2 regions of the Anaerotruncus massiliensis (ex Togo et al. 2026) genome follow, and region 1 is predicted to be linked to the other one. Evidence: predicted binding sites of a transcription regulator. Region 1 holds the regulator's gene; the other holds the start of a gene.

Region 1 (11,338 bases):
GGCGGCGCGCACCGGGCCCGCCGGGATATAAATCCATCCAAAGATGGTGTCGGTGCCGTTGGTGCTCCTGAATTCGATCTGCCTGACAGTGATGTTCATCTTGTTCGTTCCTCCCGCGGCAGGCGTCCTGCCGTCCGATTCATCGCGCGCCGATCTCAATGGCCGCCGCGAATTCGCGGTCGACCACCTCGTGCAGCTCCCCCTTCTCGTTGACGGTGAAGAAGGTGACGTTTTGCAGCGTCTTCCACATCCGCACGAGGATCGAGCTCTCGTCCCGCGGCATGCCGGTGACCGCGTTGATCACCCGGTTCTCCCGGATCGAATGGACGATCGCGCTCTGCGGGTTGTTGGAAAACTCCACCGTCATTTTGGCGCCGTATTCCTTGGCGACGCCGAAGAGGTGTTCGAGCGCCGCGGGGTTGATCTGCGCGCCCGTCTTCATGACGCTGAGCACCGTGAGGTCGGTCTTGCTCAGGTCCGCGATCACGCGCGCGGCCTTGATGATCCGCTCGCAGGTGAACTGGTCGGTGACCAGCACAAGGGTATTATAGACATTCGGCTGCGTCTGATTCATGACGCCCTCCTCTATCCGGATCCGCCGGGGACGGCGGAATGTTTTCTTCCCAATCAGTATACAACAAAATTGTAAACAAATTATGATAAAGAACCCGATTTTTATAAAAAACCGCCGCCCGTCCGATACCGACAAAAACCGCGCCCCGCAAGGCGGGGCGCGGTACAGGAAAGGAGGTCGCGGCCAGCCGGTCCGCGCGGACCGTCAGCCGAAGAACTGGTTGAAGAAGTCCTCGAATTCGTCGTAGCTGTCGCCGTAATCGTCATAGCCGTTCCCATAGGGGTCCTGGCCGTTGCCGTAGGGATTCTGCCCGTAGGCGTCCGACGGGTCCTGGACGCCGCCCTGCGTTGAAACGCTGTCCCCCAGGTCCTCCATCAGCGCGACGGTGACGGTGAAGAATTTCCCCTCCGCGTTGGGGCGCTGGCTCGGGCGGTAGACCTCAAGCTCGACGGTGTCGCCCGGCTTTTTGCCCTCGATCTCCGCCGAAAGGTCCTGCGTGCCGGTGATGTCCTTGCCGTTCACCTTGGTGATGATGTCGCCCGGGACGACGCCCTTTTTGGAGATGTCGGAGCCCTCCTCGGTTGACTGCACGAAGAGGCCGGTGGGCACGTGGTTGAGGCGCGCGAGCACCTCGTCGACCTCGGTCGCGTAGATGCCCAGACGGACCCGTCCGGTGACGCGTCCGTAGGCGATCAGGTCGTCGACAATCGGCTTGACCTCGTTGGAGGGAATCGCAAAGCCCATGCCCTCGGCGCCGGTCGCGATGACCTTGGCGGAGTTGATGCCGATGACCTGGCCGTATTCATTGACCAGCGCGCCGCCTGAGTTGCCCGGGTTGATCGCCGCGTCGGTCTGGATGAGGTTGGTGTAGTGGGTCACGGTGGTGCCGTTCTGGCCGCCCGCCGTGATCTGGCGGTTGAGCCCCGAGACGATGCCCTGCGTCACGCTGCCCGCGAAGTCCATCGACTGCGGGTTGCCGATCGCAAGCACCTTTTCGCCCATCTTGACCTGGTCGGAGTTGCCGAAGGTCGCCGCGGGCAGGTTCTCGGCGTCGACCTTGACGACCGCGAGGTCGGTCTTGCTGTCCGAGCCGACCAGCCGCCCCTCATAGGAGGTGCCGTCGCCCAGCTGCACGGTGATCCCCTTCGCGCCCTCGACCACATGCGCATTGGTCACGATGTAGCCGTCCTCGCGGATGATGATCCCGCTGCCCATGCCCTCGGCCTGGTAGTTCTGGTAGTTCACGTAGGTGGTGATCGCCACGACGGAGGGGGAGACCTTTTCGATGATCTCCTCGCTCGACAGCTTGCCGCCCGGCAGCGATTCCCCGGCCGACTGCGGCTTATCCTGCAGCGTGATGCCCGGCAGGTCGTCGGCCGGAACGTTCAGCGTCGGGCCGTTGTCCGACGCGGGCGGAGCGCCCGCGTCCTTCCTCATGCTGCTGTAGATCCCGATGCTCGTCAGCGACACCAGCGACACCACCAGCACCGACGCCAGAATGATCCCGAAGACCATCAGGCCCTTGTTGCGGCGGCGCGGCTTGGCCTTGGCCGCCTGCTCGTAGTCGGAGATGTTCCACTGGTAGGCGTCCCGGCGCTGCGCGCTGCGCCCGTCGGGACGCTGCCAGCCGCCGCTCGCCGAATACTGGTTGGGGGTCAGGTCCTGCGGCGGCTCCTGCCGCCCGCTCTCCTCCGTCCCCGCGGCGCCGCGCTCATAGGGAGGGCGGTAGCCCTGCCCCTCGTTCTGCGGAGGCACGTTCCACACATGCTGCCCGCCAGCCGGACCGCTCTCCGCCGAACCGTTTTCCTTCTCGTGCGGATTTTCGTTCGGATTGTAATAATCGCTCATATATCTCATACCTTTCACGGTTGGATTCCGCCTGTGGAGGCGTCCTTTTTTTGTTCTTCTGGCGTTAGTATACCGCAGATTTGTTGCAATAAAATAGATGAGATTTAAAAGAATTATTCATATCTGTTGAAGAATTTGTGAACCCGGGGACTTTTGAAAAAGTCCCCGGGACCCGAAAACTTTTATCAGGCCGGCCACCCTTCCCCACCGCCGCCTCTACCCGTGCCGCCGGGCCAGGGGAACTCTGCCGCACGGGCGGATAAAGTCCCCGGGACCCGAAAACTTTTATCAGGCCGGCCACCCTTCCTCACTGCCGCCTCTGCCCGTGCCGCCGGGCCAGGGGAACTCCGTCGCACGGGCGGCGCGAAACCGTGGGGCGCGGCGGCTTGCCTGAATCAAAAGTTTCGGGGTCCAGGGGGCTTTTCAAAGCCCCCCGGTCAGTTCTTTTTGCTCTTATGGGGCTTGGGGATGGTGAAGACGAACTCGCAGTATTCGCCCTCGACCGAGCGGACGATGATGTCGCCGCCGTGCAGGTTGACGATTGAGCGGACGATGTGGAGCCCGAGCCCGGCGCCGCCCTTGTCGCGGCTGCGGGACTTGTCGGCCTTGTAGAAGCGGTCGAAGATGTGGGGAATCTCGTCCTTGGGGATGCCGTCGCCGGTGTTGCGGATGCCGACGGAGGTATAGCTGTCGTCCTCCGAGTAGTTCACGTCGATAAAGCCGCCCTCGTTGCAGAATTTGACGGCGTTTTCGATGAGGTTATAGACCACCTGGTGGATGAGGTCGGGGTCGGCCTCGACCATGACCTTGCCGCCGTCGAGGCCGCGCACCTCGATGTTCTTCGCCTCGAGCGGCTGCTCAAAGGTAAAGACGGTGCGGATGACCGTGTCGTTCACGTCGAAGAGGTCGGGCCTCAGCTCCAGTTCGCCCGCCTCGATGCGGGCGATGTTGAGCATCGAGCGCACGAGCCGCGAGAGCCGCTTGATCTCTTCCGAGACGATTTTGAGGTAGTCGTCCCGCTTTTCGGGCGGGATGGTGCCGTCGAGGATGCCGTCGATAAAGCCCGCGATGGTCGTCATTGGCGTGCGCAGCTCATGGGAGACATTGGCGGTGAAGGAGCGGCGCGCCACCTCTGTTGTGGCCAGCGAGGTGGCCATATTGTTGAAGGAGATCGCGAGCTGGCCGATCTCGTCGTAGCTCTCCACCGGCACCCGCACGGTGAAATCCCCCTTGGAGAAGCTCTGGGTCGCGGCGACCATCTTGCGCAGCGGGCGCACGAGGTCGGCGGTGATGAAATAGACCGCCGCGAACGCGAGGATCAGCACGGCGAGCGAGCTGATGATGAACATCTTGAGGATTTCCTTGAGGAAGACGGTCAGCGTGCCCGCAGAGGCGGACGCGAAGATGACCGCCGCCGGGACGCCGCTCTCGGTCTTGACGGGGATGCCCACCGTATAGTGGTTCTGGGAGTAGAGCCCCCCGACCTTGCCGACCTCCTGGTATTCGCCCGCGGCGCACGCCTCGGAGATGATGTTCTTCGGGATGTCCACCTCATTGTAATCCGAATGGGAGCCGCTCACGAAGAGCAGCAGCTTGCCGTCGGTGTTGGCAAGGTAGATGTCGGCCTCGATCGCGTCCGCGAGGATGGTGTAGCGCGGCAGCACGACCGCCGGGGTCACCCCCTGGTAGAGGTTGGAGCGGAAGTCCGCGTAGGTGAGCTCGGCCGCCTGCTGGGCGTTGTGCTCAAGCAGACGGTAACGGTCCTGCTTGAAGTACTGGCTGGCGAACGCCAGCAGCACCGCGCCCAGAATCGTGATGCTCAAAAGGATGATCGCGGCGATGGTGATGAAGTGTTTACTGAAGAGCGTTTTTTGCATACCCGACCCACTTTTCTGATTGTTTGATGCGAAAAAGGGCGGGCTTGCCGCCCGCCCCGCGTGATCAACAGGTTATTCCTTGACCTCGAATTTGTAGCCGACTCCCCACACGGTTTTGAGGGTCCACTGGTCTGAGACGCCCTCGAGCTTTTCACGCAGGCGCTTGATGTGCACGTCGACCGTGCGGCTGTCGCCGTAGTACTCGAAGCCCCACACCTCGTCCAGCAGCTGGTCGCGGGTGTAGACGCGGTTGGGATTGCTCGCCAGGTGGTAGAGCAGCTCGAGCTCCTTGGGCGGCGTGTCGATCACCTTGCCGTCCACCTTGAGCTCGTATTTGGTCATGTTCACGACCAGCTTGTCGTAGCTGACCTCCTTGACGTCCGCCTCCGCGGCCGTTTTGCCGGTGCGCCGCATGATCGCCTTGATGCGCGCGACGATCTCCTTGGGGTCGAAGGGCTTGACCACATAGTCGTCCGACCCGAGCTCGAGCCCGAGCACCTTGTCGAACGTCTCCCCCTTGGCGGTGATCATGATGATCGGCATGTTGGATTTTTTGCGGACCTCCCGGCAGACCTGCCAGCCGTCCAGCTTGGGCATCATGATGTCCAGCAGCATGAGATCGGGATTTTCAGAGGAGAATTTTGCGAGCGCCTCTTCCCCGTCGTTGGCGATCACGACCGCGTAGCCCTCCTTCTCGAGATAGAGCCGGAGCAGCTCGCAGATATTGCGATCATCGTCGCAGACCAGGATTTTCCCGATTGACATGTCTGGTACCCCCATTCTGCCCGCCGCAACAGGCAGATTATTTGCTTTATCATATCACAATTATAGCGGAAAATCACCCGTTTTGGTGAATATTTTTTGAATGGGGATTGTCCAAACTGCAAAGAAACGCCCGCCGCGCGCGCATCCGTAAAAAAGAAGGGCGGGCGCTCACGCGCCCGCCCTTCCGGCGGCCCGGTTCCGCTTATTTCGCAAAGGAGGGGAGGATCGCCTTGGCGGGAGCCGCGGGCGCCTCTTCCGCGGGGGCTTCCTCCGCCGTCTCCGCGGGGGCCTCGGCCGCTTCCCCAGCGGCCGCCGGCTTCTCCGCGATGATGTAGGTGCCGAGCTCGCGGGTCTTCAGCTCAAAGACCCAGTCGCCGTCGTCCGTCTCGTGGATCCTCCCCTTGCCGGTGATGTCCACAAGCGCGCCGTCCACCACCTGGTAGACCACGATCGAATCCTCGCCGACCGACAGCTCCCCATCCTCATTGAGGAAGGGGATGCGCAGCCTGAGGGAGGCGCGGCTCGTCGAAGCGATCTTCGGATTGCCGATAAAATCAAAGAGGTAGGCGTCCTGGTCCGCAAAATATTCCGCGTACTCCTGGTCGTCCCATTTGGTGGTCATCTTTGGGAAAAACTTCTTCGCGTCGTCGTCGCTCGTGAAGTTGAGCCACGCCAGCGTGTCCTTTTCGTCCTCCCAGGTGATCTCGTTGTCCTCATTCTTCTGAGGCTTCACAACCACGCCGCCGTCGCCCGCCTTGAAATCCGCGTCCGCGCTGCGTTCGCCGTTGCCCATGAAAAATTTCAGGCCCATCGTCATTTTGGAGCCCGGCGCGTAGACCCCCTGCGCGAGGTCCTTAAAAGCCACGTCCCCTTCGGAAGCCCCGTTGAGCTCCTCCAGCGTGTCAAAACCGTAGTGGCCCTTTACGCCGTTTCCGGGCTCCCCGTCTTCAGCCGATATGGAGTCGACCAGATAGCGCTTGGCCGTAAAGGTGACCGACGGCGTCAGCTTGAACTCGTCGCCGCTGAAATCCTGCGCGAGCTCGATTTTAAGCGCGTGGCAGCGCCAGCCGCGGGCCTCGAATTTCTTCTCCACAAAGCTGATTTTTTTGATCATTTTGGCGTTGTTGTCGCCCTTGTCGAACTTCACCTTGTAGTTGTCCCTGTCGCCGTACCACGCCCCGACCTCGTCGGGGTCGTCCGGGTTCTCCCCGGCGAAGATGCGGAAGGGCAGATAGACGGTGCTGTCCGGCGGGATCAGGTCATTCGGACCGTAATAGATTCCATCGCCGTCACATAATACCCCCGCGTCAAAGCCGGTCAGCGAAAGATCGATCTTCTCCGCGTCCGCCGCAAAGGCGGTCACGCCGAGCGGCAGGGCCAGCGCGAGCGCGAGGACCAGCGCCAACAGTTTTTTCATTCCGGTTGCCTCCTCATACTTATTCATCATTATACACACCGGATAATCCAACCGTCATTTTACACAAAAATGTGGGCGGCTATCCAAACAATAGTATAGCCGCCGTCCGTCCGTCCGTCCTGTCAACCCGGCTTTTTGGGGGTGTTTTTGCGGTTTTCTTTGTGCATCTTTTTGGCTCCGGTTTTTTCATATACGTTTTTTGCATGAATATCCGCCGCCCACAGCCGGGCGAAACCGCTTGCGCGCCGCGCGTTTTTCCTGTATAATGAGCAGTTGTAAGATCGGAGGAATCAGCCATGAAATTAGGCATCGTCGGGCTGCCGAACGTCGGCAAGTCCACCCTGTTCAACGCGATCACCAACGCGGGCGCGCAGTCCGCGAACTATCCCTTCTGCACCATCGAGCCGAACGTCGGCATGGTCGCCGTGCCGGACGAGCGCCTCGACGTGCTCGCCAAAATGTACGACCCGGACAAATACACCCCCGCCGTCATCGAATTCGTCGATATCGCCGGGCTGGTGCGCGGCGCGTCCAAGGGGGAGGGGCTGGGCAACAAGTTCCTTTCCCACATCCGCGAGGTGGACGCGATCGTGCATGTGGTGCGCTGCTTCGAGGACAACGAGATCATCCATGTCGACGGGGAGATCGGCCCCCGGCGGGATATCGAGACGATCAATCTCGAGCTCATCTTTTCTGACATCGACATCGTCGACCGCAAGATCGACCGCGCCCTCAAGGCCGCCAAGGGAGGCGACAAAACGCTCGCCGCGCAGGCGGACGTGCTGGGGCGGCTCAAGGCCCACCTCGAGGAGGGGAAATCCGCCCGCAGCTTCGTGTGCGACGCGGAGGAGCGCGCCGCGCTCGAGGACATGCCCCTGCTCTCCGACAAGCCGGTCATCTACGCCGCCAACATGAGCGAGGCGGATTTCACCGGCGGCATCGAACAGAACCGCTTTTACCATGAGGTGGAGGAGATCGCGGCGGCGGAGCACGCCGAGGTGCTGCCCATCTGCGCCCGGATCGAGGAGGAGATCGCCGACATGTCCGCCGAGGACAAGCTGCTCTTCCTCGAGGAGATGGGGCTGCATGAGTCGGGCCTCGACCGCCTCATCAAAAAGAGCTACGCCCTGCTCGGGCTGATCTCCTACCTCACCGCCGGCAAGCAGGAGGTGCGCGCGTGGACGATCACGCGCGGCACCAAGGCCCCGCAGGCCGCCGGGAAGATCCATTCCGATTTTGAAAAGGGCTTCATCCGCGCCGAAGTCGTCGCGTACGACGACCTCATCGCCTGCGGCTCGATGGCCGCCGCCAAGGAGAAGGGCCTTGTCCGCTCGGAGGGCAAGGAATACGTCATGCAGGACGGCGACGTCGTCCTCTTCCGCTTCAACGTCTGATGAGGCGGGCGCTGGTCCTGTGCGGCGCGCTCGCGCTCGCCGCGCTGCTCTTTTTGTTCCTGCGGCCGCACCCGGAGCGCGCCGCCTTCCTGCCCGAGGCGCAGAACGACTTCGTCCTGGGCGTGGTCGGCCTGCCCGGCGGCGCGCCCGCCCCGGAAAGCGCATCCCCCGTTGACGGGGTCCCCTCCCGGGCGGAAGTGGTCCCCGCGGAATCCTCCGCGGCTTCCGAGGCCGGGTCCGCCGAGGCCGAATCCGGCGAACCGGAAAATACCGCCCCGCTTCCCGAAGCCGCCGCGCTCCCCGCCGGGGAACGCAGCGTGGACGCCCGTCCCGAGCGGGAGAGCTACCCTGTTGGGACCGGCGAGATCGCGCTCGTCGTCACCAACCGGACGGAAAACGACCTCATCTACACCCACTGGTTCGACTTCCGGCGGGTGGAGGGGGACGCCGTCGTGCCGCTCACCCCGCGCGCGGGGCTGATGGCAAACCCCGACGACGTGAACGCCGAACGGGTGCTGCACGGGGGTGAGACCGTCACGATTACGCTGCCCATCGACCTCTTCGACGAGCCGTTGCCGCCGGGCACCTACCGCGCGGCGCAGTTGAGCTGCTTCGCGGATACCGGCGGGCAGGCGCTCGCCTGCTCGGAGATCACCGCGGACTTCGTTATCGCGGAAAGCTGAAGAGCAGGCCGGGGCGCCGCCCCGCCGCCTTTTGAAAAAGGCGGGCGAAAATCTTTGCTTTTGGCTTTCTCACGGCGCCCCCCTTTGCGGGGGACGCGGCCGGCCTGCGCCAAACGTTCTTTGCCCCCTTTCTTTCAAGAAAGGGGGCTGACGGCTTCCGGAGGAAACCGGACAAAAGAAGGCCCCCGCCGCAAGGCGGGGGCCTTCTTATTTTCGCCTCCCCGTCATTCATCCTCGGGGTAGGCGGCGTTGATTTGGTAGCAGAGGGTCATGAGGCTGTCGCCCAGGTGGACGTTCTCGACGACCGCACCCTCAAAGTCGAGGGAGAGGTCGTAATGGGAGAAGTTCCAGAAGCAGTTGACGCCGAGCTTCATGAGCCGCTGGGCGGTCTCGAAGGCGACCTCCTTAGGGATACAGAGGATGGCGGCCCGCGGGGACTGCTCCTTGCAGAACGCCTCGAGCCCCGCCATGTCCTGCACGGTCAGGCTGCTCACCTTCTGGCCGATCACGCGGGGGCTGTCGTCAAAGATCCCGACGAGCTTGAAGCCGCTGCTCTCGAAATCCATGTGGCGCGCGATCGTGCGGCCGAGGTTGCCCGCGCCGATGAGAACCATGGGGGTATGCTTGTTGAGACCCATGATATTGCCGATCTCCTTGTGGAGCGCGGCCACATTGTAGCCGTAGCCCTGCTGCCCGAAGCCGCCGAAGCAGTTGAGATCCTGGCGGATCTGGGACGCGGTCAGCTGCATCAGGGAGGCCAGCTCGCGCGAGGAGATACGGGTGACGTCGCGGCTGAGCAGGTCGCCGAGGAACCGGTAGTACCTGGGCAGCCGCTTGATAACGGATAGGGAAACACCCTCGTGTTTCGGCATATGCAAAACCTCTCGATCCAGAATTCCCGGTTACAGCCGTGCGATGGTGTCCATCACATAGTTGCCGAATTCCTCGCAGGTGCAGCCGGTGTCGCGGCCGGTGACCGCGAGCTTCTTTTCCTCGTACATACAGATGTCCAGCGCCCGTTCGAGCTTATCCGCCTCGGCCTGGTAGCCGATGTGGCTCAGGAGCAGCACCGCCGCCCGCAGCATCGAGCAGGGATCGGCGTATTTGCCGCGGCCCTCGGCGATCATGCGCGGGGCGGAGCCGTGGATCGCCTCGAACATCGCGTAGCGCTTGCCGAGGTTCGCGCTGCCCGCGGTGCCGACGCCGCCCTGGAATTCGGCGGCCTCGTCGGTGATGATGTCGCCGTAGAGATTGGGCAGCACGAACACCTGGAAGTCGCGGCGGCGCTTGGGGTCGATCAGCTTGGCGGTGGTGATGTCGATGTACCAGTCGTCGGTCGTGATGCCGGGGTACTCCTCGCCGATCTTCTGGCAGAGCTTCAGGAACTTGCCGTCGGTCGTCTTGACGACGTTCGCCTTGGTGATGATCGACACGCGGCTCTTGTGGTTCTTTTTCGCGTAGTCATAGGCGAGCCGCGCGATCCGCTCGGTGCCCTCGGTGGTGGTCACGACGAAGTCGAACGCCACGTCCTCGTCCACGTTGAGGCCGCAGGAGCCGATCGCATAGGCGCCCTCGGTGTTCTCCCGGAAGAAGGTCCAGTCGATCCCCTCGCTCGGCACCTTGACGGGGCGCACGTTGGCGAACAGGTCGAGCTCCTTGCGCATCGCGACGTTGGCGCTCTCGACGTTGGGCCACGGGTCGCCCGCGCGCGGAGTCGTCGTGGGGCCCTTGAGGATGACGTGGCATTTTTTGAGCTCGGCGAGCACGTCGTCGGGGATCGCCTTGCCCTGCGCCGCGCGGTTCTCGATCGTCAGCCCGTCGATCGTGCGGAACTCCACCTTGCCCGCCCCGACCTCGTCCGCCAGCAGGTGCCGGAGCACCCGCGCGGCCTCGTTCGTGATGATGGGGCCGATGCCGTCGCCCCCGCACACGCCGATGACGATGGTGTCGAGCTTCCCGTAGTCGGTAAACTCCTTCTGCGCCTTGATGCGCTCGTTGCGCGCGAGCTGCGCTTCCACGAGCGCCGCGAACTTTTCAGCGGCGGCTTTGACTTTCTGGTCCAATCGCGTTTCCTCCCATATTTTCATTTCCCCCGCGCGCTCTCACGCCGGACGGTCTGTCTATATATGATAATTTTATAACAGACTTACCCCATTGTCAATGAACGATGGAAAGAAATCCGGTCGCCTCCCCCGCTTTTACGAGGGGAACAGCCCCGCCTCGCTGCACATCTCGACCTGGGCGCGCAGCGTGCGCTTGGCGGCCGCGAGCCTGCGGCTCACGGTGGAGGGGTGCACCCCGAGCTCCAGGGCGATCGCCGGGATGTTGCGCCCCCCGAAAAAATAGAGCGCGACGACCTGCCGCTGCTTGGGCGGCAGGTGGCGCACGGCGCTGCGCAGGAACCGCGCGTACCGTGCGCGCGCGGGTGCGTTGTCGGCGCACTGCGGCGCGGCGATCCGCTCGAAATCCTGGAGGGAAAAGGTGCTTTCACATACGTCAAACATGTGCCCCGCCCCCCTCAGTCATAATAGTGGCGCAGGTAGTCCATGACCACGCGCAGGTCGTACAGTTCGGCGTAGAGCGCGTCGATCCGCCGCTGCGCGGCGAACGCCTCCTCGCCGCGCGCCGTCTGCGCGAACACCCTCAGCTCCCGCAGGCGCTCCTGCAGGCGGTCGGCCGCCGTCCGGTACTCCTCCGACAAAGCGGTTAAATCCATTCAATTCCTCCTTGTGATTTTACAAATCGTGTGATTTTTGCTTCCTATCTTAAGAGTACCACAC
Region 2 (11,338 bases), on a different contig from region 1:
CACGACGCCCGCCGGGCAGAGGAAAATGGCGGCAAATGGCGGGCGGCGTTGAATTCTGCTGTAAATTGTTGTATAATGGTGCGGTAATGAATCGGGCGGGGCCCGTCAGGGGGACAAAATCGTATGAATTCAATCGACATCGGGATCGACCTGGGAACGGCGACGGTACTCGTCTATAACGGCGCGCACGGCATCGTGCTGCGGGAGCCCTCGGTCGTGGCGATCAACACCCGCACCGGGGACGTGCTCAGCGTGGGGGACGAGGCGCACGACATGCTGGGCAAGACGCCCGCGAAGATCACCGCCATCCGCCCGCTGGAGGACGGGGTCATCTCCGACTACAAGATGACCGAGGCGATGATCAAATACTTCATGAAAAAGGCCTGTCCCAACAATATGATGAAACCGCGGGTGGCGCTCTGCGTGCCCTCGCTCATCACTGGCGTGGAGGCGCAGGCGGCGGTCGACGCCGCCGTGCAGGCGGGCGCGCGCAGCGTCTACCTGATCGAGGAGCCGGTCGCGGCGGCGATCGGCGCGGGTATCGACATCTCGCGGCCGAACGGCAACCTCATCCTCGACATCGGCGGCGGCACGAGCGACATCGCGGTGCTCTCCCTCAACGGCATCGTCTGCAAAACGTCGATCAAGCTGGCGGGGGACAAGTTCAACGCCGCGATCATCAAATACATGCGTTCCCGCTACAACGTCCTGCTCGGCGAGCGGATGGCCGAGCGGGTCAAGATCGCGATCGCGAGCGTCGACCGCGACGCGGAGGACGCGTCCTATGAAGTGAAGGGCCGCCACCTTGCGACCGGACTGCCGACCAAGGTGCTGCTCACCCGGAAGGAACTCTATCCGGTGATGGTCGAGCTGGTGGACGAGATCCGCGCGGCGGTCCATTCGGTCGTCGAACGCACGCCGCCCGAGCTTGTCGGGGACATCTTCACCAACGGCATGGTCATGACCGGCGGCGGCGCGATGCTCCACGGCATGGATGTCTATATGTCCCGCGAGCTCAAGATGCCGGTGCGCCTCGCGGAAAACCCCGTCGAATGCGTCGCGGTCGGCACCGGGCTTTCCTTCCAGTATATCGACCAGCTCGTGGACGGGTTTGTAGCTTCCTCCACCCACCGCCACTGAGCGGCCAATCGTATATTTGCCTCCTTTGGTTGGAATACTTTAGGTATCCCAATTGAAGGAGGTTGTTTTTTATGCCTTTGACGTCCAAAGAGCTTTCCGCCATCGAGGACCAGCTCGGCGTGGAACAGACGCTCGTCAAAAAGTTCGCGCTTTATGCCCAGATGACCACCGACCCGCAGCTCAAGACCCAGTTTGAACAGAACTCCGCGAAACACCAAAACCATTATGACCGGCTGCTCCAGCAGCTGGGTTAGGAGGGCGTATGAACCAGCAGAAACCGTTCGGCGACCGTGAAATGATGGAGGACGTGCTTTCGAGCCAGAAATTCGTCACCGAGGGCTACAACACCTTCGCGAACGAATGCGCGTCGCCAGCCGTCATGAGCGAGCTTATGAACATCCTCAATGAGGAACACCAGATCCAGCACGAGGTCTTCGACGAGATGGTCAAGCGCGGCTGGTACCAGACCGAGCCCGCCCCGCAGAAGAAGATCGACCAGTGCAAGCAGCAGCACGCGCAGGGCTAAATGAAAACAAAACGAAGGAACGGACGCTGATCGGTGTCCGTTCCTTTTATATGGCCGTCCAGATAATGGGTCAGGCCTTCCGCTGGGCGGCCGTCCCTGCAAGACAATTTCAGGTGTAAAAATGAGGTGTAGAAAATACATATGGAAGGCCGTACAATAAGCATGGTGATTGCAATGTTCCAGATTACGAGGCCGGAGTATATCAGCAAAACCTTCAGGCTCCCCAAAGAACTGCTTCGGCAGATGGAAGAGACTGCTCAGCGGCAGGGAGTTTCCCTGAACAGCCTGGTGGTTCAGTGCTGTGATTACGCCCTGAGGAATCTGGAACGGGAAACGTCGCCCGAGTGAGAGCCGGAACCCTTCCGTCAGGAAAGGTCCTTGGGGAAACGGATGCAATAGACGACGGGAGGCTGACGGCAAGGGCCCCACAGGGCGAAGCCCTGCGGGGCCCTCAATACCCGCGAGATGGGATGCAAGAGGTTCCTCTTGCAAAATGAGGTGTAGAATTTTTATTCGGGGGCGGCTATAATCGAATAGGTGATGGAAGTGTTTCAGATAACAAAACCGGAACATGTCAACAAGACGTTCCGTATTCCCAAAAAAATACTCCAGGAATTGGAGAAGATTGCGCAGGAGCAGGGGATATCATTGAACAGGCTGGTAATCCGCTGTTGCGAATATGCTTTGGGGGAACTGAAACAAGAATCATGACAAATGTATGCAGTCGGACAAAGAGGACCGCAGGGGCATTGCCCCTGCGGTCCTTTCCTTTAAATGAATCAGTTTTGCCCCCCCGTCCGGTGCAGATGAACGTCCATCTGGTTGTAGGGGATCGAGATGCCTTCCGCGTCAAACCGGCGCTTGACCTCCTCGAGCAGGTCAAAGTTGAGCGTCCAGTAGTCGGGTGTGTCCACCCATACGCGGCAGGCGATCTTGATCGCGGAGTCGCCGTGCTCGGACATGCGGACGACCGGCTCGGGATCCCGGTGCGCAAGGGGGTTGTCGCCGAGCGCGCCGCGGATAATCCGCTTGGCCTTCTCAAAATCGTCGCCGTAGCCGATCGAAAAGACGAGGTCGAGGCGGCGGGTCGGCTCATAGGTGAAGTTGACGATCTCCGCCTTGGCCACGTCGCCGTTGGGGATGTGCACGACCTTGTTGTCGAAGGTCTTCAGGATCGTGTAGTTGAGGCGGATCTCCTGGATGGTGCCCTCGTTGCCGTTGATGCGGACATAGTCGCCGAGCGCGAAGGGCTTGGTAAAGAGCACCGACATGCCGCCCGCGAGGTTCGCGAGGGAGTCCTTGACGGCCAGCGAGACCGCCAGGCCGAAGACGCCGAAGAGGGCGATGAGCGACCCGGCGGCGGAGGGGGCGAGCACGGTGACGACGATGATGCCGAGCACGATATAGAGCACCGCGCAGATGATTGAAACGATGAAATTATGCAGGGTGGGGTCGAGCTTGGAGCGCTTAAGCATTTTGCGGGAGAAGGAGCAGATCCAGCGCACAAGCAGGATGCCGGCCGCGAGGATGATGAGCGCCGTCAGCAGGCGGGGGGCGAAGTCGAGAAATTTGTGCCACAGGTAGTTCCACCGGGTGTCGGAGGGCATGCTGGTGAGGGCGTTCACCACCTCCTGAATCTCGGAGGCGGCGGAGGAGGTGTCGATGGTTTCCATGAGGGCTCCTTTCAATCCGCCTTCCCGGCGTGGGAGGCGGATTTTTTGATGTACGAGGAGGGGGATACGCCGGTGATCTTTTTAAACACGCGGGAGAAGTAGAGGGAGTCGTCGTAGCCGACCGACGCGGCGACCGCCGAGACGGGCAGGGAGGAACGCTCGATCAGTTCCACCGCCTGGGAGATGCGGAACTTGGTCAGGTATTCGTTGGGGGAGGTGCCGATATGCCGCATGAACACCCGGTAGAGGTGGCTTCGGCTGATGCCGACCGAGGCGGCGATGTCGCTGACGTCGATCGAGCCGGAGTAGTTGTGCGCGATGAACCGGATGGCGCTCTCGACATATTCGAGCGAAAGTCCGGCGGCGGGCGCGGGCGCGCCCGGCTGCTCGGTGAGCAGCGCGAGGAAGAGGTAGAGCAGGCCGATGGCGCGCAGCTCGCTGGCAGGGGTGGTGCCGGAGGCGCGGTAGATGCCGGTGATGGCGCTCTCGATGGCGGCCGGGTCCTCAAAGCGGACGACCGGCTTTTCGCGGGTGAAGGGGGTCTGGGCCATCAGCAGCTTGGCCTCCGCGCCGTTGAAGCCCACCCAGCAGTATTCCCACGGGTCTGCGTCGTCCGCGCGGTAGGTCACGATGACCGAGGGGTAGACGATGAAAGTGTCGCCCGCGCCCACCTCATGGGTGACGCCGCCGGCGGTGTAGCTGCCGCGCCCGGAGATGACGTGGTGCACGAGAAAGTGGTCCCGCAGGCCGGGCCCCCAGGTGTGGGAGGGCTCGCACTGCTGCACGCCGGCGTTATAGATGGCGATGGGCAGGCTTTCGCGCGTTTTGGTCTTATAGGAGTGTTTGAAGATACCGTCTGCCATTGGAAGGCCCCCTTTATTTTGCGTCTCCTAATTAGTATAATCAAAAAGGCGATTTACTGCAACAATCGTCCATAAAAATGGGACTTTTTTGTGTTGAAATTCCGTACAATTTGCGTTAAGCTAAAATTACAGATATTGAGAGGGCCCCGCGCGCGGCGGGGCCCCATCGGAAACGGACCGGCGACACGACAAAACGATGGAGGAAATGGTATGAAGACACAGGAGATGCGATCCAGGATCACTTCCGGCGGGTTGGACCGGGCGTTCGACTATCTCTACAGCGAAAAGGCGCCGCTCCAGCGGGAACGCTATGAGGCCGCGGTGGGGGAGTTTGAAAAGCTCTTCGGCGCGGGCCGGGAGGTCGGGCTCTTCAGCGCCCCGGGGCGCACCGAGGTGGGCGGCAACCACACCGACCACCAGCAGGGACGGGTGCTGGCCGCAGGCGTCAACCTCGACGTGATCGCGGTGGCCGGCAGGAACGACGACAACGTCATCCGCATTCAGTCGGCGGGCTTCCCGATGGACACCATCGACCTCTCCGACGTGTCGGTGCGGGAGTGTGAAAAGAACACCGCCGCCTCCCTCATCCGCGGCGTGGCCGCCAAGTTTGCCGCCCTCGGCTACCGCATCGGCGGCTTCGACGCGTACACCACCTCCAGCGTGCTCAAGGGCTCCGGCCTCTCCTCGTCGGCCGCGTTCGAGACGATCGTCGGCACGATGCTCAACTGCCTCTACGCGGGCGGTGCGGCGACCCCGGTGCAGATCGCCCAGATCGGCCAGTACGCCGAAAACGCCTATTTCGGCAAGCCGAGCGGCCTCATGGACCAGATGGGCTGCTCGGTGGGCGGCTTCATCACGATCGACTTTCAAAACCCGGAGAAGCCCGTCGTTGAAAAGGTGGACTTCGACTTCGCCCATTCGGGCTACAAGCTTTGCGTCGTCGACACGGGCGGCAACCACGCCGACCTCACCGGCGACTACGCCGCCGCGCCGGTCGAGATGCGCGCGGTGGCGGAGGCGCTCGGCGGGAAGGTGCTGCGCGACGTCGCGCCGGAGACCTTCTACGCGGCGCTGCCCGCGCTGCGCGGCAAGTGCACCGACCGCGCCCTGCTGCGCGCCTTCCACTTCTACGCGGACAACGACCGGGTGCCCAGGCAGGTCGCCGCGCTCAGGGCGGGCGACTTTGAGGAATTCAAGCGCCTTGTAATCGAGAGCGGGCGCTCCTCCTACATGTACCTGCAAAACGTCTACACCTGCAAGAACCCCGACGAGCAGGGCCTCTCCCTCGCGCTCGCGATGAGCGAGCACCTGCTGGCCGGCCGCGGCGCGTGGCGCGTCCACGGCGGCGGCTTCGCCGGGACCATCCAGGCGTTCGTCCCCGAGGACCTGCTCGACGGCTACAAGGCCGCGATGGAGGCGGTGTTCGGCGCGAACCACTGCCACGTGCTCTCCATCCGCCCGGTCGGCGGAGTGGACCTCTGCGCCCTGTAAGGCGCGCCCGGTTAACAGGAAACGACACACCGATCAGATACATACAGGAGGAATCAGAATGGCTGAATTAAGATGGCATCCCCTGACACAGGACTGGGTCATGATCGCTTCCCATCGGCAGGCGCGCCCGCAGATGCCCAAGGACTGGTGCCCCTTCTGCCCGGGCTCGGGCAAGGTGCCGGACCACTACGACGTGCTCGAATACGACAACGACTTCCCGGCGCTGAGCCAGACGCCCCCCGAGCCGGACGACGTGGCGAACGACTTCTTCAAAACCGCGCCCGCCTACGGCAAATGCGAGGTCATCCTCTATTCGCCCGGGCACACGACGACGGTCCCCGAACTGTCGGACGACCATATGGCGAAGCTGGTCGACCTGTGGTGCGAGCGGTTTGAAAAGCTCTCGCAGGACGAAAAGATCAAATACGTCTTCATCTTTGAAAACCGCGGTGAGGCGGTGGGCGTCACGATGCCCCATCCGCACGGCCAGATCTACGGCTACTCCTTCGTGCCCAAGAAGCTCCAGCTCGAGCTCAAATCGTCGGGCGAATACTACGCCGAAAAGGGCAGATGCCTCTTCTGCGACATGCTCGCCGAGGAGCAAAAGTTCGGCCAGCGGGTGATCTTCCAGAACGAGCACTTTACCGTCTTCCTGCCCTTCTTCACCGAGTACCCCTACGGCGTGTACATCTTCGCCAACTCCCACAAGTCGAACCTCCTCGAGTTCACCCCCGGGGAGCGCCGTTCGCTTGCCGTCACCATCAAGCACACGGTCGGCATGCTCGACAGCCTCTTCGGCTACAAGTTCCCCTATATGATGTGTATGCACAACGCCCCGGTGAACGGCCCGGACGTGAAGGACAGCTACCACTTCCACATCGAATTTTTCCCGCCGATGCGCAGCGCGGACAAGGTCAAATTCAACGCCTCGAGCGAAACGGGCGCGTGGGCGCACTGCAACCCGACCCGTCCCGAGGAGACCGCCGCCGAGCTTCGCGAGGCGTACGGGCGGTATATGGACACCCTCAAATAAGCGCTTGTGGAGCTCCCACAAAGCGGCCGCCCGGGAGGACGGCCGCTTTGTCTTTTTGGGCGGGGGAGATGGATTTTTCATGAAATGTTTGTTAAAATTTTTTCAAAATTGCGGCGTAAAGGCGTTGCAAATACCCGCAAGATATAGTATACTTAGTTCTGGTTTCGATTTTTTGTAGAAACCAATTTCCTGTATCATTTTACCAAATATATAGCAAGGAGAATGGGCATGAATATTGATTTTACCCTTGCGGGCGCAGTCATCATCACGGGTCTGGTGGTCGTCTTTGTGGCGCTGATCGGTCTTTCGCTGATCGTCTGGCTGATCGGAAAGCTCTTCGTCTCCACCGGCCTGGGCTCGCCGAAGAAACCGGCGCAGCCCGCCGCGGCCCCCAAGCCCGCCGCACCGGCGGCACCCAAGGCGGCCCCGCAGCAGGCGGCGGCCCCGGCTCCGGCGCCCGCCGCGCCGGCGGCTCCGGCTCCGGCCTCCACCATGGTGATCCAGCCGATCGTCGAGGAGGGTATCGGAGACGATATCATCGCGGTGATCTCGGCGGCGGTCGCCTCGATGTTCGGCGGCGGCGAAAGCGGCCAGCCCGCGGCCGAGGGCGGCTTTGTCCTGCGCAGCATCCGCCGCGCACGGGAGCGCACCTCCTGGGCGCAGGCCGGCATGATGCAGAACACCCAACCTTTTTGATTGACGGAGGGCAGAGACAATGTTTGAAATTTTTGCGGACTCGGTCCAGACGATCGTGTCCAAGTCGGGCTTCCTGAACCTGACCGGCGGGCAGGCCCTGATGATTCTGGTTTCCTTCGTGCTCATGTACCTTGCAATCCGCAAGGGCTTCGAGCCGCTGCTGCTGCTGCCGATCGCGTTCGGTATGCTGCTGACCAACCTGCCGATGGCGGGAATGTACCACCCTGAAATCTTCATCAACGACACCGGGCATATCGCGTGGGAGATGCTCGCCAACGGCGGCGGCCTGCTCGACTACCTCTACCTCGGCGTCAAGCTCGGCATCTACCCGCCGCTGATCTTCCTCGGCGTCGGCTGCATGACCGACTTCGGTCCGCTGATCGCGAACCCGAAGAGCTTCCTCATGGGCGCGGCCGCCCAGCTCGGCATCTTCCTCGCCTTCTTCGGCGCGCTGGCGCTCGGCTTTACTCCCGCCGAGGCCGGCTCGATCGGCATCATCGGCGGCGCCGACGGCCCGACGGCGATCTTTACGACGACCCAGCTGGCTCCGCACCTGCTCGGCTCGGTGGCCATCGCGGCCTACTCCTATATGGCGCTGGTCCCGATCATCCAGCCGCCCATTATGAAGCTGCTCACCACCAAGAAGGCGCGCGCCGTCCGGATGGAGCAGCTGCGCCCTGTCTCCAAGCTCGAGAAGATCGTCTTCCCGATCCTCGTTGCGATCCTGGTATCCTTCCTCGTTCCCGACACCGCCCCGCTGATCGGCATGCTCATGCTCGGAAACCTCTTCCGTGAGTCGGGCGTGGTCGACCGCCTCAACAAGACGGCGCAGAACGAGCTGATGAACATCGTCACCATCTTTCTCGGCGTCACCGTCGGCGCGACGGCGAGCGCGGAGCGGTTCCTCACCCCGCAGACCCTCGGCATCATCGTCCTCGGCCTCATCGCGTTCGCGTTCGGTACCGCGGGCGGCGTGCTGCTCGGCGACCTGATGTACGTCCTCTCGGGCGGCAAGATCAACCCGCTGATCGGTTCCGCCGGCGTGTCGGCCGTCCCGATGGCGGCGCGCGTCTCGCAGAAGGTCGGCCAGAAGGAGAACCCGACCAACTTCCTGCTCATGCATGCGATGGGTCCGAACGTCGCCGGCGTTATCGGCTCCGCCGTGGCCGCGGGCGTCCTGCTCTCCATCCTCAAGTAATGTTCGATATCGATAAAAAGGCGGCCCATGCGGGCCGCCTTTTTTACGTTCCCACGGGTCGGGAAATGTGGTATACTGTAGTTGCCGCGGGCGCGGAACGCGCCCGGCCAAACAACGGAATGTGTGGGGAAACGCAATGGATTTATCGCTGAAAGACCGGTACACAGCGGCGCGTCGCCGCATCATCGACGACTTCTTTTCCCGGATGAACCCGATGCAGAAGCAGGCGGTCTACACGCTGAACGGCCCGGTGCTGATCCTGGCGGGCGCGGGCAGCGGGAAGACGACGGTCATCATCAACCGCATCGCGAACATGGTGCTCTTCGGGGACGCCTATCACAGCACCTGGATGCCCGAGCAGGTCACGGCGGAGGACGTCGCCTTCCTCGAGGAGTACGCCGACGGGGAGAGCTGGGACTCCGACCGCGCCTTTACGCTCATCCGCAGCCACACCGTCATGCCCTGGAACATCCTCGCGATCACCTTTACCAACAAGGCCGCCGGGGAGCTGCGGGAGCGGCTTTCGGCGATGCTCGGGCGGACGGCGGACGACGTGGGCGCCTCGACCTTCCATTCGGCGTGCGTGCGCATCCTGCGGCGCGAGATCGAGCGGCTCGGTTACGGGCGCAGCTTTGCGATCTACGACACCGACGACTCGCTGCGGGTGATCAAGGGCGCGCTCAAGGAGCTCAACATCGACGACAAGCGATTCGCCCCCAAGGGGGTGCTCTCCGCGATCGGCCGCGCGAAGGACGAGCTCCTGACCCCCGACGGCTACGAGGCCGGCGTGGGGGACGACTACTACAAGCAGGTCGTCGCCAAGGTGTACGCGATCTACCAGAAGCAGCTCCAGGACGCCAACGCGGTCGACTTCGACGACATCATCATGCTGACGGTGCGGCTCTTCAAGGAGTTCCCCGAGGCGCTCGACTACTACCGCAACCGCTTCCGCTACATCATGGTGGACGAGTACCAGGACACCAACCGCGCGCAGTTCGAGCTCGTGCGGCTGCTCGCCTCCGAGAGCGGGAACCTCTGCGTCGTCGGCGACGACGACCAGAGCATCTATAAATTCCGCGGCGCGACGATCGAAAACATCCTCCAGTTCGAGGACAACTTCCCCGGCGCGAAGGTCTTCCGGCTGGAACAGAACTACCGCAGCACCGAAACGATCCTCGACGCGGCCAACGCGGTCATCTCGAACAACACCGAGCGCAAGGGCAAGACCCTCTGGACCCAGAACGGGGAGGGGGTCAAGGTGCGGGTGCACCGCGCCGCCGACGAAAACGGGGAGGCGCAGTTCATCTGCGACACGATTCAGGCCAACGTGCAGGCGGGCGCGAAGTATTCCGACCATGTGGTGCTCTACCGCATGAACGCCCAGTCGCAGATGCTCGAGCGCGGCATGGTCAAGGCGGGCATCCCCTACCGTATCATCGGCGGGCTGCGCTTCTACGAGCGCAAGGAGATCAAGGATATCGTCTCCTATCTGAGCGTGCTGAGCAACCGGTCGGATTCGCTGCGGCTGCGGCGGATCATCAACGAGCCCAAGCGGAAGATCGGAGACAGCACGGTCAACGCGGTGGCGGAGATCGCCGCCGGGACGGGCGCGGCGATGTTCGACGTGCTCGAGCACGCGGACGAATACGCCTCCCTCGGGCGCAAGACCGCCGACCTCATGGCGTTCGCGGCGATGATGCGCGGGCTGATGGAGGCGGCGGACACGCTGCCGCTGGGCGAATTGCTCGACGAGCTGCTCGACCGGACGGGCTACCTTGCGATGCTCCAAGCGGAGGGCTTTGAGGGCCAGACGCGGATCGAGAATATCGAGGAGCTCAAGAGCACGATGAACCGCTATGAGGAGGAGAACGCCGAGCACTCCCTCTCCGGCTTTCTGGAGGAGATCTCCCTCTACACCGACATCGACAAATACGACCCGAACGACGACGCGGTGGTGCTGATGACGATGCACTCGGCCAAGGGGCTCGAGTTCGACAACGTCTTCATCGCGGGCGCGGAGGAGGGGATCTTCCCGGGCGTGCAGGCGATGTACGACCCCGCGCAGGTGGAGGAGGAGCGGCGGCTCGCCTACGTGTCGATCACCCGCGCCAAAAAGCAGCTCTACATCTCCGACGCGGCGCAGCGGATGCTCTTCGGGCAGACGATGCGCAACCGCCCCTCGCGGTTTTTGGCGGAGATTCCGCCGGAGCTGTGCGAGTCGGAGGACGAGACGCTGCTCCGCCGCCAGCAGGCGGCCGCCATGCCGGCGAAAAAGCCCCGCTACTCCGAGAGCGACCGGATGCTGGGGGTGGGCCGCCAGCCCGCGCCCGACGAGGGCTTCGACCTGCGGCCGGGGGACGGGGTCACACACAAGGTGTTCGGCGGCGGCATGGTGATCTCGGTCACGCCGATGGGCAACGACCACCTTGTGGAGGTGGCGTTCGACGGTGTCGGAACCAAGAAGGTTATGGCGAAATTCGCCCGCCTGAAGAAAATTTAACGGGTTTTTTGGTCGAATGTTCACGATTTGTTAAAAACGCCCTTCTCCGATTCGACAGATTCCGCCAATTACAGAGCGTATAATGTAATTGCAGCGAACGAAAGATAACGCTGTCGAAAAAAGTCAAGGACGGGATAACAGATGAACGCAATCAAAAAATGGATCCTCGCGGTCCAAATCGAGAACAGGTGGAAAAAGATCGGGAACAACCGCAGGAA

What was found. Region 1 encodes Rex, which represses fermentation and respiration genes when NADH is low (regulators of the CRP and FNR family bind a similar motif). Its sites were predicted from a motif close to ATTGTTAANNNNTTAACAAT; they were not measured.
Region 2: the regulator Rex is predicted to act here: its motif matches at 6,814-6,833, upstream of RCI06_RS10735 (OadG family transporter subunit).

The regions. Positions count from the first base shown of each region.
Region 1 is NZ_JAPJQF010000017.1:32,922-44,259, reverse strand. It holds gene RCI06_RS07300 (alpha/beta hydrolase) at 1-99, opposite strand, end outside; gene RCI06_RS07295 (universal stress protein UspA) at 140-574, opposite strand; gene RCI06_RS07290 (S1C family serine protease) at 779-2,431, opposite strand; gene RCI06_RS07285 (HAMP domain-containing sensor histidine kinase) at 2,860-4,299, opposite strand; gene RCI06_RS07280 (response regulator transcription factor) at 4,372-5,064, opposite strand; gene RCI06_RS07275 (hypothetical protein) at 5,267-6,481, opposite strand; gene ychF (redox-regulated ATPase YchF) at 6,778-7,875, shown strand; gene RCI06_RS07265 (hypothetical protein) at 7,875-8,558, shown strand; gene RCI06_RS07260 (redox-sensing transcriptional repressor Rex) at 8,783-9,430, opposite strand; gene RCI06_RS07255 (isocitrate/isopropylmalate family dehydrogenase) at 9,461-10,645, opposite strand; gene RCI06_RS07250 (sigma-70 family RNA polymerase sigma factor) at 10,757-11,062, opposite strand; gene RCI06_RS07245 (hypothetical protein) at 11,077-11,274, opposite strand.
Region 2 is NZ_JAPJQF010000038.1:12,542-23,879, reverse strand. It holds partial or broken gene RCI06_RS10780 (ComF family protein) at 1-52, shown strand, start outside; gene RCI06_RS10775 (rod shape-determining protein) at 124-1,140, shown strand; gene RCI06_RS10770 (spore coat protein) at 1,212-1,394, shown strand; gene RCI06_RS10765 (spore coat protein) at 1,403-1,666, shown strand; gene RCI06_RS10760 (YlcI/YnfO family protein) at 1,808-2,014, shown strand; gene RCI06_RS10755 (mechanosensitive ion channel family protein) at 2,446-3,339, opposite strand; gene RCI06_RS10750 (AraC family transcriptional regulator) at 3,351-4,202, opposite strand; gene RCI06_RS10745 (galactokinase family protein) at 4,413-5,693, shown strand; gene galT (galactose-1-phosphate uridylyltransferase) at 5,752-6,726, shown strand; gene RCI06_RS10735 (OadG family transporter subunit) at 6,955-7,422, shown strand; gene RCI06_RS10730 (sodium ion-translocating decarboxylase subunit beta) at 7,442-8,620, shown strand; gene RCI06_RS10725 (ATP-dependent helicase) at 8,757-11,120, shown strand; gene RCI06_RS10720 (hypothetical protein) at 11,262-11,338, shown strand, end outside.